DNA from 3 places in the Neobacillus sp. BP17 genome. Region 3 is predicted to be linked to each of the others. Evidence: predicted binding sites of a transcription regulator. Region 3 holds the regulator's gene; each other region holds the start of a gene.
The links. The regulator Rex, encoded in region 3, represses fermentation and respiration genes when NADH is low (regulators of the CRP and FNR family bind a similar motif). The targets are predictions, from matches to a motif close to TTGTGAAATATTTCACAA.
Positions count from the first base shown of each region.

Region 1: a site for Rex is predicted at 5,671-5,688, ahead of nirB (nitrite reductase large subunit NirB). Genes of this name have one in related genera too.
Region 2: a site for Rex is predicted at 6,295-6,312, ahead of AC4QJR_RS04435 (DoxX family membrane protein). Genes of this name have one in related genera too.

Region 1 is NZ_CM184198.1:375,301-383,338, reverse strand. Features, by position in the region: gene aceB (malate synthase A) at 1-509, opposite strand, end outside; gene AC4QJR_RS01905 (precorrin-2 dehydrogenase/sirohydrochlorin ferrochelatase family protein) at 689-1,330, opposite strand; gene cobA (uroporphyrinogen-III C-methyltransferase) at 1,331-2,779, opposite strand; gene nirD (nitrite reductase small subunit NirD) at 2,807-3,127, opposite strand; gene nirB (nitrite reductase large subunit NirB) at 3,134-5,548, opposite strand; gene AC4QJR_RS01885 (hypothetical protein) at 5,747-6,733, opposite strand; gene AC4QJR_RS01880 (hypothetical protein) at 6,757-6,984, opposite strand; gene AC4QJR_RS01875 (DUF8832 domain-containing protein) at 7,128-7,958, shown strand; gene pruA (L-glutamate gamma-semialdehyde dehydrogenase) at 8,004-8,038, opposite strand, start outside.
Region 2 is NZ_CM184198.1:924,733-932,770, forward strand. Features, by position in the region: gene AC4QJR_RS04415 (MFS transporter) at 76-1,320, shown strand; gene AC4QJR_RS04420 (ATP-binding protein) at 1,398-2,909, opposite strand; gene AC4QJR_RS04425 (M4 family metallopeptidase) at 3,334-4,965, shown strand; gene AC4QJR_RS04430 (hypothetical protein) at 5,424-5,645, shown strand; gene AC4QJR_RS04435 (DoxX family membrane protein) at 5,703-6,212, opposite strand; gene AC4QJR_RS04440 (MBL fold metallo-hydrolase) at 6,506-7,213, shown strand; gene AC4QJR_RS04445 (TetR/AcrR family transcriptional regulator) at 7,226-7,801, shown strand; gene AC4QJR_RS04450 (exonuclease domain-containing protein) at 7,973-8,038, shown strand, end outside.
Region 3 is NZ_CM184198.1:235,350-243,387, reverse strand. Features, by position in the region: gene AC4QJR_RS01325 (response regulator) at 113-820, opposite strand; gene dcuS (DcuS/MalK family sensor histidine kinase) at 798-2,417, opposite strand; gene AC4QJR_RS01315 (sulfite exporter TauE/SafE family protein) at 2,559-3,311, opposite strand; gene AC4QJR_RS01310 (redox-sensing transcriptional repressor Rex) at 3,510-4,169, opposite strand; gene moaC (cyclic pyranopterin monophosphate synthase MoaC) at 4,205-4,702, opposite strand; gene AC4QJR_RS01300 (ABC transporter ATP-binding protein) at 4,880-6,799, shown strand; gene tsaD (tRNA (adenosine(37)-N6)-threonylcarbamoyltransferase complex transferase subunit TsaD) at 7,081-8,038, opposite strand, start outside.

The DNA.
Region 1 (8,038 bases), 140 kb from region 3:
TCTAAATGAAGGCCGCGTGGTCTCACAAACAGTACGGCTGTCTCGCCCTTTAGTTCATACTTCTTGCCATTGGCATTTTCAAAAGATATCGTCCGATTTACTGCATCTCTTAAGTTGATTTGTCCTTCGACGATGTTTTCCCAGGTTGGTGAAGTAGCGTCCTCACAATCGGCCATAAATACTTTTGCGCCGGAGTTCAAAGCGTTGATTACCATTTTCCGTTCGGTCGGTCCGGTAATTTCTACCCGGCGATCTTGGAGATCATCAGGCAAAGGAGCAATCGTCCAGTCCCCGTTTCGTATATGCTTCGTTTCCGGGAGGAAATCAGGCAATGTTCCATTATTTATTTCCGCTTGGCGTTTTTGCCTGTACTGTAACAGTTCAACTCTTCGTCCGCCAAACTTTCGCTCCAACTCTTCAATAAAATTTAATGCCTCAGCTGTTAAAATCTCTTCGTACTGGGCTTTCATTGCCCCTACCACTTCAATACCTGTTGTTTGCGTCGACATGAACTACATCACCTCTTTGTTATAATACAGAAACAATCTACGTTTTGTATTATATAACACAACTTTCAAAAATGGAACTACTTTTCTGATAATTTTTATAAAAATAGGTAAAAACTACCTAAGGCTTGTACCAAAAGGATAAAAGCCTATAAAAAAAAAGAACGTCCGCAGACATTCTTTTAATTGCTATTATGCGTTTCTTTACAACATGCTTCATATAATCGGATAAAATCCTCTTCCCGATGAACACTAGTTAAGAACTCCGGGCTCACTATAGATTTTAAGAGCTCTCTCTTCAAAGATGGATTAGCTACTTCCTTCAAAATCCATTTTCGTTTCGAGGCGAGAAAGTCAAGATAGCCCTCATAGGAAGCATCAAACTGCTGCTCGAGCTGGTCTCGAATTTGGCTCGCCAGGGTTGGACTCGCCCCGCCTGTTGAGATAGCAATGCTCAAAGACCCTCGTTGAACGTGTGCGGGGACATGAAAATTGGAGCCAGCTGGATCATCAGCAATAGTTACCAATTGATGGGTACCTGCTGACTCCTGAATCGACTGATTGATCTCCCGACTATTTGTTGCCGCAAAAATTAGGAAGGCATTGGCAATGTCACTGGCCGAGAAGGTCTTTTGTTTCCATATGATTCTTCCCTCATGACTAAGCCTTTGGATTTCATCTGTTGCATCCGGGCTGATAACAACCACTTCAGCACCTGTTCCTAGCAGGCCAACCACTTTCCGTTCGGCTACTTTCCCGCCTCCTGCCACCACTACGCTTTTCCCTTCTAATCTTAAGATCACTGGATAGCCTGTTTTCACCATTTACACTTCCCCAACAGGTCGTTCGGCTAAATATTCAACCAAAGCTTCCTTCGTTGCGAATGCCGGCATGCCGTGTGAAGGAAGGCCTGAACTGACAACGGCTTTTTCCGTTTGTCTTCCCATACTGACCACCTGCAGCCCTTTCAATAGTTCAAAGGCTTTCAAATCACACTCTCGTAACGCGTTTATAAACAATTCAACCGAGGCACTGCTCGGGAATATCATCGTATTCAACTCTGCTTCATCTAACATTCTTTTAAAAAGAGGCAAAAACTGCTCATCTAGCTCTTTTTTGCTAGTCACCATGACGTCTCTCGCATCCGTCTTTTTTTTCAAAATGCTATCATCTCCGACAATAAGCAATGAGCTGGATTCTTGCATCTCCTCTGCATGGGCGGCTATAAAGCCATGCTTCTTAAGTGCATTTTTCGATTTAAGAGAAGCTCCATAGAAGTCCGCACGAATGGTTCGGATATCAACTCCATGATTGACTACCGCAGTAAAAAATTCATCGACACTTTCTGGAGAAGTGAAGAGAATTTTTTCGTAAGAAGCCACCTTGGTTAAATCAACCGGCAGCACGGTTTTTTTCCATTTTGGAAACTCTATTACATCAGCTCCACCATCCATTAATGCTTTTGCTAATTCACTAGAGCCCTCACTTGTACGGGCCAGCAGAATTTGCCTGCCATACAGGGGCAATTTTTCAAACCAACTGATTTTTTCACGGAGGGATATGACTTCACCTACCAGAATAATCGACGGATTACTAAACTTAGCCTCTACGACCTTTTCAGAAATATCAGCCAGCGTCCCTTGCAATGTTTTTTGCCGGCCAAATGTACCCCATTGAATCAAAATAACAGGGGTCGACGATGGTTTCCCGTACGTGATGAGATTTTCGCAAATAAATGGTAAGTTGCCGACGCCCATATAAAATGCGATCGTATCGACACCACGGGCCAGTCCTTCCCAGTCGAGCACTGGTTTTCCCTCTTTCGATTTATCATGGGCAGTGACGACTGCAAATGATTCCGCATATTCACGGTGGGTAACAGGAATGCCTGCATAAAGAGGGGCAGCAATCCCCGATGTAATACCAGGAATGATTTCAAAAGGAATCTCATGTTGGGCCAGGGCAGCTGCTTCTTCGCCCACTCTGCCAAACACACCAGGGTCTCCGCCTTTTAAGCGGACCACCCGCTTTCCTTCCAGCGCCTTCTCCACCAATAGTTCATTGATATTTCCTTGGCGGATAATATGGCGATTCGGTAATTTTCCGCAGTAAATCAGTTCGCAATCGGCTGGAGCATATTCCAACAATTTTGGATTGGCAAGCCGATCATATAATATGACCTCTGCTTGTTTAATGGCCTCCATGCCTTTTAAAGTGATTAAACGTACGTCCCCTGGCCCTGCTCCTACTAAAAATACTTTTCCTGTCTTCATCCTGCAGCAATCCTTCCCATTTCCTTCTTATCTGACAATAAACACGATATCGTCCTCTAATTCTACCTTAAATGTCCGCACTTGACCTTCATCCGGTGCCTGTACTTTACCATCTTTTAAAGAAATTTTCCAATCATACACGGGGCAATATACATATTCGCCGCTAATAAGCCCTTCTGAAAGAACGCCGCCTTTCGGATGTGGACTGCGATTTTCAATCGCATATACTTCTCCGCTCGTTACTTTAAAAAGCGCAATATTGGTTTCATCGATTTTAAGTGTATAGCCTGACCGAACTTTTAAATTTGAATAGTTTGCTACTGGAATCCGAGTAATTGTTTGAAGCATAATGAATCACTCCCCCACCTTGATTGTATGTTGTGCATAATATTTATCTTGGATTTCCTCACTTTGAATCGCTTCATTCCAAGGCTCAATATATTTTTTCAATGTTTTATCCATGCGCTCGTTTAAAGCCCTTCGCGTTTCTTCGTTAGCGAGCACTTCTCTGACATGTTCTAAACCAACACGTTCTACCCATTTTGACGTACGCTCCAAGTAATTGGCCGTTTCACGGTAATATTGAATATAAGCACCTGTCATTTCCATCACTTCGTCCTGTGTTTTCACCGTACATAACAGGTCACCTGCACGGAGGTCGACGCCGCCGTTACCTGCCACATAAATCTCCCAGCCGCCGTCAATACCGACAAAACCAATGTCTTTAATGCCTGCTTCGGAGCAGTTTCGCGGACAGGCAGATACGCCCATTTTAACTTTATGCGGGGTATCAAGGCGCTCAAATTTCTTTTCTAATTCAATTCCAAGGGCCATCGAATCTTGTGTGCCATAGCGGCAGAATTGTGCACCAACACACGTTTTCACCGTACGAAGTGTTTTACCATAGGCATAACCTGATGGCATGTCCAACTCTTCCCACATGGCTGGCAGGTCTTCTTTTTTCACCCCGAACAAGCCAATTCGCTGCCCGCCTGTCAATTTCACGAGTGGTACTTCATACTTTTCGGCAATCTCAGCAATTTTCTTCAAATCAGCTGCCGTTGTTACCCCGCCATACATCCTTGGGACAACAGAATAAGTTCCATCTTTTTGGATGTTAGCATGCATTTTTTCATTGACGAGACGAGAGTCACGATCATCTTTGTATTCATCCATATGAATCATACCTAAGTAGTAGTTAATGGCAGGACGGCATTTGGTACAGCCCTCCTCATTGTTCCACTCAAGTACGTGCATGACTTCCTTCACACTTGTTAAGCCTTTTTCTTTGATTTCAGCCAACAATTCTTCACGGCTTATTGTAGTGCAGCCACAGATACTTGTTTTTTGAGCTGCCGCTGCATCAAATTGATCTCCAAGTGTGTATGCGAGAATACTGCTAACCATTGGCTTACAGCGACCGCAAGAACGGCCGGCATTCGTGCAATGGCTCACTTGGTCTAAAGTAGTTAATCCCTGTGTTTTAATCGCTTCAACAATGGCACCTTTTGTGACTCCGTTACAGCCACAAACCAATTCGTCATTTGGCATAGAGGCCACATCATCAGTCCCGCCTTCACCAGTGCATTCGGTATGGAATATTGATACACCGCTGATGTCCTCTTTTTTAGTCAGCATTCGATATAATCTAGTACTGTCTTTTGTGTCACCATATAGGACGATCCCTACAATCAAGTTGTTTCTAGTAAGCACTCGTTTATAGAGACCTTCGTACTCATTGTAGATCATGATCGATTTGGTTGTACCATCCTCAAAGATTTCTCCAGCAGAGAAAAGATCAACGCCCGCTACCTTTAACTGAGTACCTGTAACAGAGCCTTCATATGGGTTCGTTTCGGTACCACAAATGCGGCTGGCAAGGATTTTTCCTTGTTCATATAAAGGCGCAACCAAACCATAAACAATTTCCCGATGCTCCGCACATTCTCCGACTGCATACACATGTGGGACACTCGTTTCCATAAAGTCATTGACGACAATGCCGCGATTTACATAGATGCCGCTGTTTTTTGCCACTTCCGTATTCGACTTAATTCCAATCGCCATGACAACCAAGTCTGCTTCCACTTGTGAGCCATCCTTAAAGCGGAGGCCAGTAACACGCTCGTCACCGAGAATTTCCACCGTTTCCTTTTCCATTAAGAAATTCATGCCTTGTCCTTCAAGTTCCGCCTTAAGTAGTGAGGATGCAACTGGGTCCAACTGGCGCTCCATTAGATGCGGCATTAGATGAACTACATCAACGGTCATTCCTAAGTTCAGCAAGCCTCTTGCAGCTTCTAGTCCGAGTAGTCCTCCGCCGATGACGACAGCCTTTTTATATTGCTGCGCTGCTTTGATCATCATTTCGCAATCATGGATATCACGAAACCCTGTCACACCTTGTTTGTCTGCGCCTGCAATTGGCAGAATAAAAGAATTCGAGCCAGTAGCAATGATCAAATCATCATACTCGACTTTCCGGCCAAGATGACTATTTACTCGTTTTGTGTCCACATCAATGCTAACAATGGATTCGCCAGTGTATAATTGAATATTATTTTCTTTATACCAATCTATTGGATTAATAATGATATCTTCAAAGTTTATATCCCCTTGAAGGATATTTGATAGTTTGATCCGATTATAGTTTGGATACGGCTCTTGGCCAAAAATTGTGATCTCTAAGGGTTCAGCAGATACTTTTAGAATCTCCTCAATTGTTCTAACTCCTGCCATCCCGTTCCCGATCATCACTAGTTTTTTCATTTTTGGATCGCTCCTTATATGTTAAATCTATATTTTTAAATATTATAAGATTTTCTTTATAGTTACATTGTAAAGGCTAGTGTTGATAAAAATTGTGAAGTACGTCACATTCTAACTTTAACTTGTGAATAAATTCACATAACTGTCAAAATCTCGCTGTAAACAAAAAAAAATAGCACACATTGTATGCTATTTTGGTTAAACAACTTTTTTCTCTGTTTTTTGTAAAGGGTATGGTTTAACCCATAAATTTATTGATGGTACCAGTACTCCAATGACAGCGACCGGAACAAGTTCCCATAATTCCAGCGGCGGTGTGATGAGTATTCCTGAGATATGAATCAGATACAGGGCGATAAAGTAAGCGATGCTGCCCACAACCCCGGCTAATCGAGAGTATTTTCTAATTAATAAGAAGCTTAATGGAATGAATAATAGCGTGATTGGAACATAGGAGGTAGGGTAACCAACGGAGTAAAAAATGGCTTTTCCGACAAATCGAAATAAGATATATAGTGCTGTCGCCATAACTGGGATCGTATAATCCCGGCAAAAGCGAATAATTAAAATCGTTAGGAGAGCAACCATTAGGATGGAATAGATCGGATATACCCATTCTGGAATGCCGCCAAAAATCTGGGAGGCCGGGTCTGAGATTAATTCAAGGATTTCTTTTGAAGCAATTGACCTTCCATGAATGTATTGATCATAGGAGATCGCACCATTTTCCTGCTGCATATTCGGAAACATTAAGCATTCAAGGAGATACATCGCAAACCAAGTATGAAGGGACTTCCATGACGGTTGAATTTCTCTCGTATGGATAAAATACCCGCGCCATACGCTGATGATCATCATACTCGTTCCGATATAATAAATAAAATGAGTCGGACTCCAGGTAGTTAAATCAATTCCATACGCAATATGGTACGTAAAATCTAAGGGAATGCCAATTAGAAATAAAACATATCCAATTGTAATAAGATTCCTTGAAAATCGGTCCATAAAGTGTGGACTCCGCCACTCTTGTAATAACAAAAAGGCCCCTAAGATAAATCCAATCGTATTGACAATATGGGGAATAGAGTATTCCTCAAATAAATATCTAAAATGATAGGAAGCATCCCATGCAGATCCTATGAATTTCAATAGAAAGGCAAGTACCCACAAACGGTAATATTTCAATGATAACATCTCCCCTCTTTCCCTCATCCAAGCAGGTCGAATATATCCCCAAAGATGGCAATTAGGATATAATTGATGGCTAAAGCAATTGCAAACGTTATTCCCGAGGCTCGAACAGGCTTCTGTCGAAATAATTTATAAATAAATACAATCCCTGCTGTAACAACAAAAACATTACAGAGTAAAAAGGTCCACAGTAAACTTTCACTGTGTTCGACGGTTGTGACGTGAAATAGATACAATGGAATCAATTCTATAATCCCCCATACTTTACTTCCTTTTGCCTACTCCTATTTTATCATTATTTATATGCTAAGGAACTTACTAATTACATAAAATTCTTGCAATGGTTGAATTAGGTAATGTATTTTATAGAAAGTAAGTTTGTTTATGAATGGAGGAATTCCAACTGAAAAAGTCCATAATCGTTATTTCCCTTTTGTACATGGCACTTTTATCTGCTTGTAATCCGATTAGAGTCCCGAAGTCGTCGGGGATGGACCATGGAATGAGTGCCACTCCAACTGATGTCATTCCCACAAAGTCTGAATGGAAAATCGAGGATCATCCCAACGCAAACAAGGAAATACCCATTTCAGTGTTCATTAAGGATGAATCAAATAAACCAATTCAATCGTTTGATACGGTTCATGAGAAAAAAATGCATCTCTTTATTTTTAGTAAGGATTTAGCTTATTTTTCTCACATCCATCCAAATTATAAGGGGAAAGGCGAATTTGCTTTTACCACAAAGTTCCCTGCCGGCGGAGATTATATGCTTCTGTCTGAATTTACTCCTAAGGGTGGAGGGGACCCTAGCGTAGAAAGTCATTGGGTCGAAATTGAGGGGAAGACCACAAAAGAGCAGCCCCTCGTCCCGGATCAGAAGCTGACCAAAGTCGTCGATGGAAAAAAAGTGGCGCTTTCCTTTGACCATTTGATGGCAGGAATGACGGTTCACATGAATTTTACAATAAGTGACGCTGCCAGCGGCCAACCGATTAAAAACTTACAGCCTTATTTAGGCGCCTTGGGGCATGCCGTTGCCATAAGTGATGATGTGGAAAAATATTTGCACATCCATCCGATGACAACGGAAGGAAACGGTCCAAAGGTCACCTTTATGACCGTGTTTCCTGAAAAGGGGATCTATAAGGTGTGGGGCCAGTTTCAACAGGATGGGAAAGTATTTACCGTTCCGTTTGTGATAGATGTGGCAAAGTAAAAACAAACCCCTTCTCGTTCTCGAGAAGGGGTTTCACTTTTATTATTAATACATTTCAGAAGTTGTTTTTGCCTGCATAT
Region 2 (8,038 bases), 690 kb from region 3:
AGGTACTTGGTGTACTGTGCCCTTTTGCTACATAAGTACCTCCTGTCCAGATAATTGGATGAGGAGGTTTTTTTTATGGAAGAAACAAAATCAAACATTACCATGGGGGACTTATTTAGGAATCGTGTCATACGCACAATCTTGCTTTCTACGTTATTCTTGCAAATCGGTATTTGGGTACGTAACTACTCCATTTTATTATTTGTGATTGAGAAGACAAATGAAGATCCCGTTGCAGTCTCACTGATTTCAGTTGCAGAATTCGCACCAATCTTTCTTTTTTCCTTTATTGGAGGGACTTTTGCTGATAGGTGGCGGCCGAGACGGACGATGATTTGGTGCGATTTCCTCAGTGCGGTGTCTATCTTTATTGTTTTGTTAACACTGGTATTTGGGGGCTGGAAGGTCATTTTCTTTGCAACTCTCGTGTCATCGATCCTTTCACAGTTTTCACAGCCTTCTGGAATGAAACTTTTTAAGCTTCATGTAAAAGAAGAACTAATTCAAATGGGGATGTCGATGTACCAAACGGTGTTTGCGCTCTTTATGATTTTAGGTCCGATTATTGGAACTTTTGTGTATCAGCATTACGGTATAAATGCAGCGATTGCGATTATGGGTATTGCCTTTATGCTTTCGGCAGCGACTCTATTTATGCTTCCACCTGACAGAGAAATTGAGGAAGGCCCTGTTAAAACGACACTTATGGACGAAATGAAGGCAGGATTCCGTTATGTTTGGAACAGTCGAGCGCTAACCTTACTAGGTGGCTGTTTTGCGGCAGCAGGTCTAGGGCTGGGACTGACGCAGCCACTATCTGTTTTCCTTATTACAGAAAGACTTGGTTTACCAAAAGAGGATTTGCAGTGGTTGATGGCAGCTTTTGGAGCGGGGATGATTTTAGGTGGTGGACTCACGATGGGGTTAGCCAAAAAGACTCCTCCACAAATCTTGCTTGCCATTGGAATGAGCGCTTCGGCACTAGGATTTTTCGCGATGGGGCTATCAGAACAATTGTGGCTGACATTGACCGCGCAATTCATTAGCGGTTTGTTTATGCCTTGTATTCACATTGGGATTAATACAATGATATTGAAAAACACAGAAGAAGCTTTTATCGGTCGAGTCAATGGCATATTAAACCCTATGTTTATGGGGACAATGGTTATTACCATGACAGCGAGCGGATGGCTGAAGAAAACCACTTCTTTGGTAACCATGTACGAATTATCGGCCCTGCTATTTATCGTGGGGGTAATTATTCTCATTCCACTCTTCAAGAATTCCGTTAATCTTTTGAACAAGAGTGAGGAAGTATAAAAGAATGCACATGGTGCCTGACACCCATTTTGTTTATTTTTAAAGCTGCCCTGTTTTCGAGGGCAGCTTTTTTACGCCTATTGGTTGAATACCAATGGGAGTGTAATGATGACTTGTGTTCCTTCATTTGGAATACTGTGGATTGAAATCTTCCCGCCATAGGAGTCGATAATCCGTTTGCAAACAGTTAATCCTAAGCCAGATCCATCCTTCTTGAGTGTAAAGAATGGGTTAAATGCTTGGTTGATTTGATCTTGCTGCATTCCCACTCCGTTATCGGTGACGGTAATTAAACAGTGTTCTGCCTGTTTCTCAAGAATGATAGAAAGTTTTCCTCCAAAAGGCATGGCTTGCAACGAGTTCTTTGTTAAATTAAGAATGACTTGCTTTAACTGATCTTTGACACAAGAAACGGGTAGATTTTCCTTAGAGTAATTAATGATTAACTCCACATTCATAAAATTAGCCTCGGAATGAATGATCGGCTCGATTTCTGTCAGAATGGTATTAACATTATCAATTTTAAGCGTATGAGCAGTGGGTTTTCCTAGTACAAGCAATTCACTAACAATACCATTGATTCGATCGATTTCTGTTTGAATTACTTTGAAATAGGATTGGGCTTTCTGATCGTGATATTCCTCGCTTAAAAGTTTTATTAATCCTTTTATTCCGGTTAATGGATTCCGGATTTCATGAGCTGTGCTTGCCGCAAGTTTCCCGATTAATTCTAGTTTATGATGTTCCGTTTGCGCATTTTCCCTTTGCACTTTCTTTTTCAAAAGAAAGTATTGAGCCCATAAAAAGACGATATTGGAAATGGTTAAAAAAATCATCAAATATTTAACAAACGATTTCCAAAAAGCTACTTCATTTTCCGATTGGACAAAGACGGATATTTTCCAATTAACATTGGCTATTTTCATACTGGATTTTACCGAGTCCTTTTCAGGTAGGGAACCCGCTTTAAATAAAATCTTGTTTGAATCATCGGTGATAATGACCATTTCGCCATTAACCAGGTTTTTAATGGCTGCTTCAATTTTATCTGTCCGTAAACTGGCAACAAGCACACCCTGCACTTTTCCATGATCGACAATCGGAGTAGCAATTGTGATGATTTGCCTGCCTGTAACCCGGCCAATATGTACGTCCGAAAAACTTGTTTTCTCTGTCTGGATGGCATGTTGAAAATAAGGTTGATCGTTTACATTCACATTTTTAGAATTTGTATTCGTACTAATTAATAAGTCACCTTGGCTATTTGTCCAAAAGAAACCAGATAGACGAGGATCCTTCCCTTTTGTTTCTCGAAGCACTGTTTCCAAATTAGATAGGTTGGTGTTCTGATACTTAAGTGAAGTTGCGAGCATTTCTAATCGGCCAACCGTTTCGTTAAATAAATTTTCTATATTCATTGTGTGGAAGGTGGCATATCGTGCGGCTTTATTTTTATTTTGTGCTTCCAAAATTTTTACTTGGTGTTGGGCTAACACCGAACTAGCGGCTAAAGCGGGAATCAAAGTGAGAAGTAGATAAAGTAGAAATTTATTTTTTAGAATTGACGATAGAACGCGAATGAAAACCAAGTGTAATCTACTCCTCAATGTTGTATAGGATTATTCTACTATTTTTTTTAGCACTCGAAAATACATTTTGCTGTTTATTATTGGTAATAGTATGTTTTTATTTAGTGGATTCTAATACCGAATGGATTATTATTATCAATTCATATTATGAAAAGAGTAACTTAAATTAATGTTTAATCGCTATATAAAAAGGTACAAAAAATAAAATAAAGTTTAGACCCCCGAAAAAATAAATAATAAAATTTTCCCAACGCTTTTGAGATCCTAGCGTTGGGATTTTTAATAGAATAGGTTATTTTTCGTTAGTACTTTCGTTAGTGCCTGACACCATGTCCCCTATTTTTTCCCAATTATCCTAATAGATTCATCGTGTTATGATTATTTTGAAAATTCTACACAAAGAGAAATTAGGAGGCGTTTGGCGATGAAAAAGAGAACATCACTAGTATTAGCATTGGGATTAACAGTGGGGTCTGCTCTGCCAATAACGGCTGCAGCAAAAACTGTACCGTATAATGTTACGGTTCAGAAAGATGCTATGCAGTTTGGTAAGGATGCAAAGGTTCATTGGAAACAAGGTCAAAAGGTACCATCCTTTGTTCATGGAAAGTTATCTACCAAAGCATATAAAGATAAAGATGCCATTAAGCAATTTTTAAAAGAAAATAAAGAGCTATATCAATTAGATACAGCTAAAGATTTAACTTTACTAGATGTTCAGACGGACGAACTTGGCAGCAAGCACTATAATTTTGTTCAATCGGTTCAGGGGATTCCGGTGGATGGAGCACAGTTTAAGGTCCATACCGATAAAAATGGAATCGTTACGGCAGTGAATGGAGATGTATTTCCAGAAGCATCTTCCTATTTCAAGGGCGCATTAAAAGCTCAGCTATCGAAGGATGCTGCTCTCGATAAGTCTTGGAAATCTATTACAGTAACAAAAGCAGAAACCCTAACCAATGCCGAGGATGGTCCTACCGGTAAAAAGGTAGAGGATACCGTTGAAAAGGCTGAATTAGTAGTTTATAAGAATGGCGATCAATTTAATCTGGCTTACAAAACAAATCTCCAATTTATTCAGCCATACCCTGCTAATTGGGTTGTTTATGTGGATGCTGTCAACGGGAATATCTTAAAGTCCTATAATGCGGTGGCTGATGGAACAGGAGTAGGTGTCCTTGGGGATACGAAAACAATAAACACCTACTACTCAAGCGGAACTTACTATTTATATGATATTACTAAGCCGATGACGGGTGTCATTGAAACAAGAACGGCAGCAAATCAATCCCGATTACCTGGTAATTATACAGTGGATGCTGATAATAATTTCAACGCTACCGGACAGCGAGCCGATGTAGATGCACACTACTATGCTGGTGTTGTTTATGATTATTATAAGAATACATTTAATAGAAATAGTTTTGATAATAATGGAGCCACTCTTCGCTCCACTGTCCACTATGGTAGAAATTACAACAACGCCTTCTGGAATGGATCACAAATGGTTTATGGAGATGGGGATGGAAAAACCTTCCGTTCGCTGTCAGGTGCTCTTGATGTTGTAGCCCATGAATTAACCCATGCGGTTACGGAAAGAACAGCTGGGTTACAGTACCAATATCAATCGGGTGCCTTAAATGAGTCCATTTCTGACACATTCGGGGTGTTTCTTGATAAAGGTGATTATTTAATGGGGGAAGATGTTTACACGCCGAATACAGCTGGTGATGCACTTCGCAGCCTGTCCAATCCTAAACTTTATGGACAGCCAGATAATATGAGCGGATACGTAAATACAACATCTGATAATGGCGGCGTTCACACAAACAGCGGAATTCCGAATAAAGCAGCCTATTTAACGATTTCAAGTCTAGGGACAGCTGTGGCTGAAAAAATCTACTATCGTGCACTTACAGTTTATTTGACTCCAACAAGTAATTTTAGTGGGGCACGTGCAGCGCTCCTTGCTGCAACAGCTGACCTTTATGGATCAGGCAGCACACAATACAATGCCGTTAAATCCGCTTGGACACAAGTAGGAGTAAACTAAGAAAAGAAAGAGGTCAGCCATCATAAAAGGGGATGGCTGACTTTTTCTTTGAGCAAAAAAAAGGATTGGTGTCAGGCACCAATCCAATAATGGGAAGTTTTAAGAAATGAGTTCTTCAAACCATTTCCGTATTAACTTGAGTTAATCATATGAAAAACTTATGTAGAATTTAGGTGGAACTTGTGTGGAAGTTGTGAAGATTTTATATGTGCAATGTAGTTAAGATGGCATATACTTATAAAAATTTGAAATCTAAATTTCTCCCCATATTTTTACTCGATACTATTAAACTAGCGAATATTTATAAAAATTGCGCCGTTTGTTGGTGGATAAATTTTTTTCTTACCGGGTGTTGTTATTCCCTTTTTTTGCAATATAATAAAAGTAAGGTGTTCACAAAATTGTCAAAATACATTTATCGAATTTACATACAAAATAATTTTTCAGGGGGAAGACATATGATTAGGGCGGCTATTGCTGGTGTAGTGGGTTTTGTGCTTATTTTTATCGAATCGATGATTGTCATGAATCTCAAAGGCCTTGAGACCATTGAGTTTGGCGGCATAGCTCCATTCATAAATGTCTGGGCTATGAATTTCTTTTTCGTCTTTGCTATTCTTACACAAGTAACCAATTGGTACGTGAACAAGGAAAGTTTAGAAGAGGATAATAGCTATTAATAATAAAGCGACGCAATCTGGCATAATGCCCAAGATTGGCGTCGCTTTTTGTTTGGTTTAAACGTTGTGTTTTACGAATTTATTACCTCCAATAGCTGTTTTACGAATGAATGGAATTACCCAACGATCAAGACCGATGCGGCCGGCATTATAACCAGCGAAAAGAATAATTGCTCCAATGAAAAGGTCAGTTGGAATATGAGATACAGTTCCTGCTAAGAAGAAAGAGAAGTTCATCACAAGACCAAAGAACATTGCAGCAGTTGTTAAGCATCCAAGAATTAGTCCAAGTCCAACTAAAAACTCGCCAAGTGGAACGATTGTGTTAAAAATATCAACGTTTGGTAATGCAAAGTGTTGTAAGAAATCAACATACCAGCCATAAACTACGCTGCCGTCAGGTCCTTTTACGGGATTAGCAATGGCTCCTTTTAAGAATCCAGAAGCATCGAAACCACCTGCTAATTTGTGGTACCCAGCTGTTAACCAAGAATAACCGATATATAGGCGGAGGACTGTTAAAATTCCTGCGGCAACTTTGTTTTCTCTTAACCAATTTACTACCATGTGAAACACTCCTTGTTTAATAAGTTTTTTATTTGTTTTCTATATTGTTACTATAACAAACTTATTTCGAAATTAGGGTAAATTGTTCACTATTTCACATATTCGTAAAAAAGTTTTGAACAAATTTTGAACAAACAATCCTTTTTCAGGGAGTGCTTCGTTAGTATTTTTTGGTATAGGGGATGAATATAGCTTTAAAGTAAGGGTTGAAATTTTTACCAAAAAAGGGCTTGATAAAACTAATAGTATTAGTTATTATAAAACTAACGATATTAGTTAAAGGGGATATGCCAGTGAGGATGATTAAAAATGGATATTTATATCAAGTCACTTTCATGGCAAGAGTTTTTCCAGTCAACTGCTATTTGGTGGAGGAAGAGGATGGGTTAACGTTAATTGATGCGGCACTAGGTTTTTGCACGAAGGGAATTATGAAGGCCGCGGAATCGATTGGAAAGCCAATTACCAAAATAGTACTGACACATGCTCATGAAGATCATGTCGGTGCGCTGGATTCAATAAAAGAAATGCTGCCAGTAGTACCGGTGTATATTTCGGTTCGCGACAATAGGCTAATGAATGGTGATCGTTCGCTTGACCCTCATGAGGCGCAAACCGCGATTAAAGGCGGTGTACCGAAAAAATTAAAAACGAGACCTAGTATTTTATTGAAGGAAGGCGACTTGATTGGTTCGTTAACCGCGATTGAAACGCCAGGACATACACCCGGCTCGATGTCATTTTTAGATTTACGTACAAAGGCGTTGATTGCTGGGGACGCCTTGCAGACACGGGGTGGAATGGCGGTAGCAGGGGATATAGTCCCATGGTTTCCATTCCCAGCCTTTGGTACTTGGAGTAAAGAAACAGCCATGATTAGCGCACGGAAATTAGTGAGTTACCAACCAGAGTTACTTGCGGTCGGCCATGGGGAGATGGTGATGAATCCTAGGAAAGAAATGGAACAGGCAATCAAACATCTTGAACGAAAAATTGGATAGGGAGTCATGACTATGTCACCAAGACCAAAAATCGGTCTCGAATTATCTTTTATTATTGAAGCGGCAGGAGAACTTGCCGACCAGCAGGGAATCCAGGAAGTTACCTTAGCAAACCTAGCGAAGAAACTAGGTATCCGCTCGCCTTCTTTATATAACCATTTCGACGGACTTCCAGGATTACGAAAGAAATTGGCGATCTATGGAATCAATATGCTTTATAAAGTGATGGCAGATGCAGCAATTGGGGTGTCAGGCACCGAAGCTGTCCTCACGGTAAGTCAGGCTTATGTAGATTTTGCCCGTAGGCATCCAGGAATTTATGAGGCTACTTTACTTGCACCGAATCCGGAAGATGTGGATGTGCAGCAAGCAGGGGTGAAAATCGTTGACCTTTCTGTTCGGATTTTGCAGGCATATCATTTAGAAGGGGAGCGTGCCCTGCATGCTGTGAGGGGCTTGCGCAGTATTTTACATGGATTTTCATCCTTAGAGCAAAAGGGCGGGTTCAAGATGTCGTTGGATTTGAACGAAAGTCTAATGATTATTATCAAGGCATTTCTTGCGGGGATGGAAGAGGGAATTAATTAATGTCGATAGGAAGGTTCATTGTGCCCAAAGACATAGAAAATACCTGTCGTGGGCACTCTGGAGCGCCTCTTCCCTTGAGTATACTCATGAAGGTACATTTTGGAGATAGCAGTTCTCCATTGACCTTTGGTATAATGGGTTAAAGTTTAGTATTAAGGGATGATCATGTAAATGAGATCAGAAAAATTGGGATTAGTATTAGATGTTGAGACTACCGGTTTAGGGCCAACCAAAGAT
Region 3 (8,038 bases):
ATCCCCCTATGAAATTTATGTCTATATCATATTCTTGATTGAAACGCTTTCATAGTTTATGTAAATTTAATAAGATTTTTGTAAATAAAAAAAGTAAGCAGTTTTCGGCTGCTTACAAAAAGGCTTTGATTAGATGTTCTTTCATTTGATTATATTCATGCTGGTATACAGGTCTGCCGACAGTACCGTAAATTACCTTCACATCAAGAATTCCGATTTCCTTTAAAAAGTTTAAATACTTACGGACCGATACCCGAGAAATGCCGACCACCTTTACAACGTCCTCTGTTGAAAACGGAGCATTTTTTAATTCCTGAATGGCTTCCCAAATTTGTTTTAAGGTGTCTTTTGTCAGTCCTTTCGGGAGGTCTTCGATAAGAGACTTTTCCTCTCGGTGCAGGATCTGCTGGTCCAGCACGTCTTGATTAATTACATGTTGTGTCTGAATAATCTTTGTTTGGTTCTTATAGTCAACTAACGCTCTGCTAAATCGGTCAAATTCAAAAGGTTTAATTAAATAATCTACAGCTCCGTACCTCAAAGCCTTTTTAATCCGCTCCATGTCTGACGCTGCTGAAATAATAATTACATCGGTCTCTTTCTCATTTTCGCGGAGGTAGGTTAACAGCTCTAAACCTAGTTTCCCCGGCATAAATATATCAAGCAAGATAAGATCGATTTCTAGCTTTTCCAATTTCATAATCGCCTCATCTACAGATGCAGCCATTGCCATCAATTTAAATCCGGGGACCTGCTCAAGATAGCGTTTATTGAATTCAGCCACCATTGGATCGTCATCAACGATCATCACTCGGATCATTTCTGTCCCCCTCCCCATCATATGGTATATACACGGCGAAAACGGTCCCTTTTTCAGGCTTTGATGATAGAATTAAATCCCCGTCCAACTTTTTAACCGCCTGCGAAACGAGATACAATCCTAATCCTCTATTTTCACCTTTTGTGGAGAACCCTTTGTTGAAAATTTGGTTTTGTATTTCTTCACTCATCCCTTTTCCGGTATCTTTTACTTCAATTGTTAAAATATCATCTGCATAATCAAGGGAAACTGTTACTTTTTTGAGTGGACAACCGCTCACAGCCATAATCGCATTATCAATTAAATTACCTAAAATCGTAATCAGTTCATGTGTTATATCAGAATCCTCGGGTTGAGGAATTGGTTGTTCACACAAAACTGATAACTCTGTCCCCGATTCCCTTGCATAACTTAACTTTCCAATTAAAAAGCCTGCTAATACAGGGTCCTTTATTTTTTTGGTCACAAAGCCAATTTCGTTATTGCGATGATTAACCGTTTCATTGATGTATTCAACAACTTTTTCATAATACCCTGTATGGACCATCCCTAAAATAACATGAAGCTTATTCATATATTCATGTGCCTGGGCTCGAAGTGCATCGGCGTAAGTTCTCACTCCAGTCAGTTCTTCGGCGAGTACTTGTATTTCTGTTTTATCGCGAAAAGTTGCAATGGCCCCTACGACCTTATTCCCAACAATAACAGGGACTCGATTAGTTAAAATAGTCATTCCATTTAAATTCTGTTCTTCATCCAATTCAGCTTTACCCGTTTGTAAGAGATCTTTTAAGCGCGTGGTAGACAAATACCTTTCTATATTTACCCCCTTCGGATTATCCGGCAGTCCTGCCTTGTGAAACATCTTTAAAGCAGCTCGGTTGACAAGTGTTATCTTTGACTCTTGATCAACCGCGACTATTCCTTCTCTGACGGATTGAAGCATAGCGCTTCTTTCTTCTAATAATTTTGCGATCGCAAACGGCTCAAGCCCAAGTAAGATTTTTTTGATATATCTAGCTAAAATAACAGCCCCAAGAACACCGATTAATAGGCCGATCAGGGTTCCAATATAGATCCCAGTTCGGCTCTTTTTGACGGCCTTTTCCACATTATCCAGCGAAATCCCAACGGCCACTGCCCCGATTTGTTTCCCTTTTTCGTCCTTAATGGGTGTAAAAGAGCGTAATGAAGGTCCCAGCGATCCCTTTGATATTGACGCATGCTCTCTTCCTTTTAAAACAGGCCCTTCATCTCCACCCCTGAATGGCAACCCTATTTTTTTACTGTCGGGGTGGGATTTTCGAATGGCATTCATATCCATCACGACAATAAAGTAAACATTTGTAACTTTCCTCATTTCATTTGCATAGCTTTGAATGTCCTTTTCATCGCGTTTCCCACTCATCGCCTCAATCACAAGCGGACTATGTGCAACCATGCGAGCTACACTTCTTGCTTGCTCCGCCTGATTCTTTTCCGTCTCTGAAGCAATTCTGGAACTTATAAGTAAATCCGTTATCAACAGCGAAAAAGTAACCACTACACAAACGAAGACAATAATCACTGATTTTAAACTCCATCTGCCCCTTCTCATATTTCCCTCCAGCTGTACCGGGTGTCAGGCACCATCTTGATGCACCCCTTGATGACAATGTAATCATTCAGGTAAGTAAAGTAAACGCAAAAAAGCTGCAAAGCTTGCTATGACAGAACTTTGCAGCCTTGGAAGCTTTCTTTAGCTTATCAGTAATATAGCTCCTGCTAAAATAGGGGTCAGGACCATCGCACTTTTTAAAACGGGCTGAGGTGCAAAGTCCGTAAACTTAGCCCCGACATAAGAACCAATCATGGTTCCTGCCACCACTTCAAATAACAATGGGAAGTTCAAGTATCCTTGAAAATAATAGCCAGCTCCCCCTGCTAAAGCGATGGGCAGAATAACAAGCATGGTTGTACCCACAGATTGTTTAAGCGTAAGTCCCAAGATTAAAAGCAGTCCGATTTGAATGAACGGTGCAGCACCAATCCCAAATGTCCCAGACAACAACCCGGTAACCAAACCGACTAGCGCTGCTTTCTTAATGAGAAGAAGGTTGCTCGGTTCGTCTTTTTTATAGTTTGCCTTAATTTTTTGAACGATAAACAATCGTACGACCAAGATCATAGCTGATAGAAACAACATCCCTGCGGTTAACCAATGCAAGGAATGGATGGGAATCAAACCAGCAAGCTTTGAACCAATAAAGGAAGCAATCGACCCAAAGCCTCCGACAATTAGACCCGTTTTAATCGAAATATTTCCTTGTCGAAAATGACTGTACGCACCTGACAAGGTAGTAAACACCATGGCAGCTAAAGATGTCCCTAACGCTACATGGATGGGAACTCCAAAACCCACTGTTAAAATGGCAATAATAAAGCCAGAACCTCCTGCTCCGACAAATCCTAATAATACCCCAAGTACAAACATAGTCAGCACGATCGCCAACTTCATCCCCTCCAATTGCAAAAACCCTAGATGTCACTCTAGGGAATGTGTGATCTATAATCCCGATAGTAATCGCTTGCAAATAAACTACCTACATCTTAGTCCAGCCCTCAGTATTTTGATAGATTATGTAATTAAAAAAAGCAAGCATACAAAAGAGCTCTCCACAAATATTGTGAAAAGCTCTTAACTAAATTACTATTCTTCTTCCTCTAATTCCACCGTCGGATAATGCTTTAAAAAATAAACAAGCGATTGCAGTTCCACTGCTAAGTCAATATGATGGACTCTAATTTGCGGGGGAACATTTAAGCGTGCTGGCGTAAAGTTTAATATTCCCTTTATATTTGCACTCACAAGTCGATCAGTAATCATCTGTGCAACTGGGGCTGGAACCGTTAATATCGCAACGGATATACCTCCCTCAGATAAAACCTTCTCCAATTCATCCATATGATAAACCGGGACCTCGCGAATTTTTGTTCCCATTTTTTCTGGATCCACATCAAAGGCACATTCTATTTTCGTGTTATTATTCTTTAAAAAATTATAGTTTAAAAATGCCGTGCCCAGATTTCCTACCCCTATTAAAGCAACCTTTGTTAATTCATCCTGGTCCAAGGTTTTACGAAAGAAGGAAATCAAATAATTGACATTATACCCATAACCTTTTTTTCCTAATGCTCCGAAATAAGAAAAATCGCGGCGAATCGTGGCTGAGTCGACCTTTACGGCTTCACTTAGTTCGGCTGATGAAACCCTTTGCTTACCGGAAGAATGCAGGTTTTTAAGAAATCGGTAATAAAGGGGCAGCCGTTTGGCTGTCGCCTGTGGTATTTTCATTGTTTCATTACTCATAATCTCCCACACCCCATGGATAATTTAGTTAAAAATCATTTAACTTTTTCGTTTCTCTTAAAATCACCATTTTTACCGCCTGTTTTTTCGACAAGATATGTAGGGCCAATCACCATACCTTTATCAACTGCTTTACACATATCATAAACCGTTAAAGCGCATGCTGACGCAGCTGTTAACGCTTCCATTTCTACACCTGTATTCCCCTTGGTTTTAACGGCTGCCGATATATTTAAGCGATAATTCTCTTCTGTGTCCTGCTCCCAGGAAAAAGATATATTAACCCCCGTTAAGGGAATCGGATGACACATCGGAATCAAATCCCACGTCTTCTTTGCTGCCATGACCGCAGCTACCTGTGCCACTGCTAAGACATCACCTTTTTTTATCGCGTGATTCGTAATTCTATCGTAAATTTCTTTCCTAACTGTAATACTGGAATGAGCAAGTGCCGTCCGTGCTGTTTCTGGCTTATCACTGACATCGACCATTTTTGCTCGGCCTTCTTCATTAAAATGCGTTAATTCTGCCATATAAATAATCCTCCCTTCAAATCATACACTATTTTTCCTTATCTGTCTGTGAAACTTTGAACGAAATTCAAGGTTTTTGCCGATTTAACACCTTCATCCACCTAATCTGCGCCTCAGTTTATTGCCGATATACGGGGAATAAGGTACACTAAACCTATGTAATAGAGGTGAAAAAGAATGATTTTGTTACAGGTTAATCAACTACAAAAATATTATGGTGCTGACCTAATTTTATCGAATATTAAATTAGAATTACAAACTCGAGACCGTGTGGCTCTAGTTGGTCGCAACGGGGCAGGAAAATCAACATTATTGAAGATTATTGCTGGCCACTTGTCACATGATGGCGGTGAAATCATCAAACCAAAAGAAGTAATGATTGGCTATTTAGCCCAAAATACTGGTTTAGAGTCCACTTTGTCGATATGGGACGAGATGTTGACTGTATTTGAACCGCTGCGTTTAATGGAAAAGTCACTTCGGGCCCTTGAAGAGCAAATGGCCGATCCTAATGTATTTGATGATACTGGAAGATACGAGAGAATCCTAAAAGAGTACGACCATCTTCAAGTGAAATTTAAGGAGCAGGGTGGATATCAATACGAGGCAGAGCTCCGTTCTGTACTCCATGGGTTAAATTTCCCTGATAAATCCTTGATGATATCAAGTTTAAGCGGCGGACAGAAAACGCGTCTTGCCCTTGGTAAACTGCTATTAACTAAGCCCGATATCTTAATATTGGACGAGCCGACCAACCATCTTGATATTGATACCCTGTCCTGGCTGGAGCAATATTTACAAAGTTATCACGGGGCCATTTTGATTGTTTCCCATGACCGCTATTTTTTAGATAAGGTGGTTACGCAGGTATATGAAGTGTCCCGTAAGCAAATCCAACGATTCACAGGCAACTATAGTTCCTACCTAGATCAAAAAGCGGCCAATTATGAGCGTGATTTAAAGCTTTTTGAAAAGCAACAGCAAGAGGTGGCAGATCTTCAGGATTTTATCAACCGGAATTTGGCACGTGCATCAACGACCAAACGAGCCCAAAGCCGCCGCAAAAAGTTAGAGAAGATGGAACTGATGGACCGCCCCTTAGGAGATGAAAAATCGGCAAACTTCTCGTTTGAAATTGAAAAACAAAGCGGCAATGACGTGTTAACGGTCGATTCCCTTGCTGTCGGTTATCAGGGCGAAAAGGTCTCAGAAGCCATTTCTTTTCGTGCCTATAAAGGAGAAAGCATTGCCTTAGTTGGCCCAAATGGAATTGGTAAATCAACCTTATTAAAAACAATTATTAAAAAGCTTCCTGCCCTAGACGGAACCATTCTCTATGGAACAAACCTTTCCATCGGATATTACGATCAGGAACAGGCTGAATTAACTTCCAATAAGCGTGTTTTGAATGAACTCTGGGATGATTACCCGTTAAAAAACGAAAAAGAGATTCGAACGGTTCTTGGTAATTTCTTATTTTCCGGTGATGATGTCTTAAAAATTGTCTCCACTTTAAGCGGCGGGGAGAAAGCTCGACTTGCTTTAGCTAAGCTGATGTTGGAAAAAGCCAATGTTCTAATTTTAGATGAGCCCACCAACCATTTGGATTTAGATAGCAAGGAAGTTCTTGAGAATGCATTAATCGATTACCCTGGCACAATTCTTTTTGTCTCCCATGACAGGTATTTTATTAACCGAATTGCCACAAAGGTCTTGGAACTGAGCCGCCATGGCAGTACAGAGTATTTAGGGGATTATGATTATTATGTAGAGAAGAAATTGGAGCAGGAGGAGCTTGCTGCCCTGGCGCTGGCGGATCTTCAAAAAGGGTCTGCGCAAATGGAAGCATTTGAGAAAAATACTTATCAACAGGATAAGGAAAGCAAGAAACAAGAGCGTCAGCGAAAACGAAAATTAGAAGAAGTGGAACAAAGAATTGAAGAACTGGAAGAGCAAATTCAGGAATTCGAACAGCAGTTATGTGATCCAGATATCTTTCAAAATCATGAAAGAGTATTAGAAATCAACCTAAAAAATGAAAAAGCCAAGGCTGAACTCGAGCAACTAATGGAAGCATGGGCGGAATTGGCAGAGTAAAAACCGAGCAGTGCTCGGTTTTTTCTTTTTAATAAGACATATATCGACAACATTCGATATAAACACTTTTTTAAAAAATTATTCACTTTTCCACAAGCTTATTCACATTGTAAACAGAGTATTCCCAATGATTTTTTTAGTTTTCCACAATATCCACAATAATTACCCCACTTATCCACATTATACACAGAAAACAATCCACTTATCCACATTTAAGATTATTTTGATGGAAGTTCAAAAATTCTTATCAACAAAAAAACTCTTCTTATCCAGAAGAGTTTCTAATTATATAATTCAATATCTAATCCAGGATTGGCGTTTAACGTCAAATTTGCTCGAATTCCCTTTTCAAACATCACACTTCCAGCAGCAGCGATCATTGCTGCATTATCTGTACATAGTGATAATGGCGGGATGACTAATTCAATCCCAGGTTTCTTTGAAAAAACCTTCTCTAACGCCTGTCTAAGTCCTTTATTCGCTGCAACCCCGCCCGCTACCAATACTTGCTCTACGCCGTATTCTGTGACCGCTCTTTCTGTTTTTGTGACTAAAACTTCAATGACGCTTTCTTGAAAACTTGCAGCTAGGTCTTCAGGGGCAATCACCTCACCGCGTTGCTCCGCATTATGGACCGTATTAATAACTGCGGATTTTAAACCACTAAAACTAAAATCATAGGAGCCTTCCTCCAGCCATGCCCGAGGTAAGTTAATCGTCGGATTTCCAGACTGAGCCAGGCGGTCAATATGAGGGCCGCCAGGGTACGGCATATTTAATGTGCGGGCTACCTTATCGTAGGCTTCCCCTGCAGCATCATCTCTAGTTTCCCCAATCACTTCAAAATGGCCATGTTCCTTCATATACACCAGTTCTGTATGCCCGCCAGAAACGACAAGAGCGAGGAGCGGGAATTTCATTTCGGTTACCAGCCGATTTGCATAAATATGGCCGGCAATATGGTGAACAGGAACGAGTGGTTTGTTCTCAGCAAAAGCTAATGCTTTCGCGGCATTTACCCCAATTAAAAGGGCACCGACCAGTCCAGGGCCCTCTGTGACAGCAATCGCATCAATCTCAGCAAACAAAATATTAGCTTGCTTTAAGGCTTCCTCGGTAACAATAGTGATTTGTTCAACATGGTGGCGGGAAGCAATCTCTGGCACAACACCACCAAAACGTTTATGACTTTCAATTTGAGATGCCACAACATTTGCCACAATCTCACGGCCGTTTTTA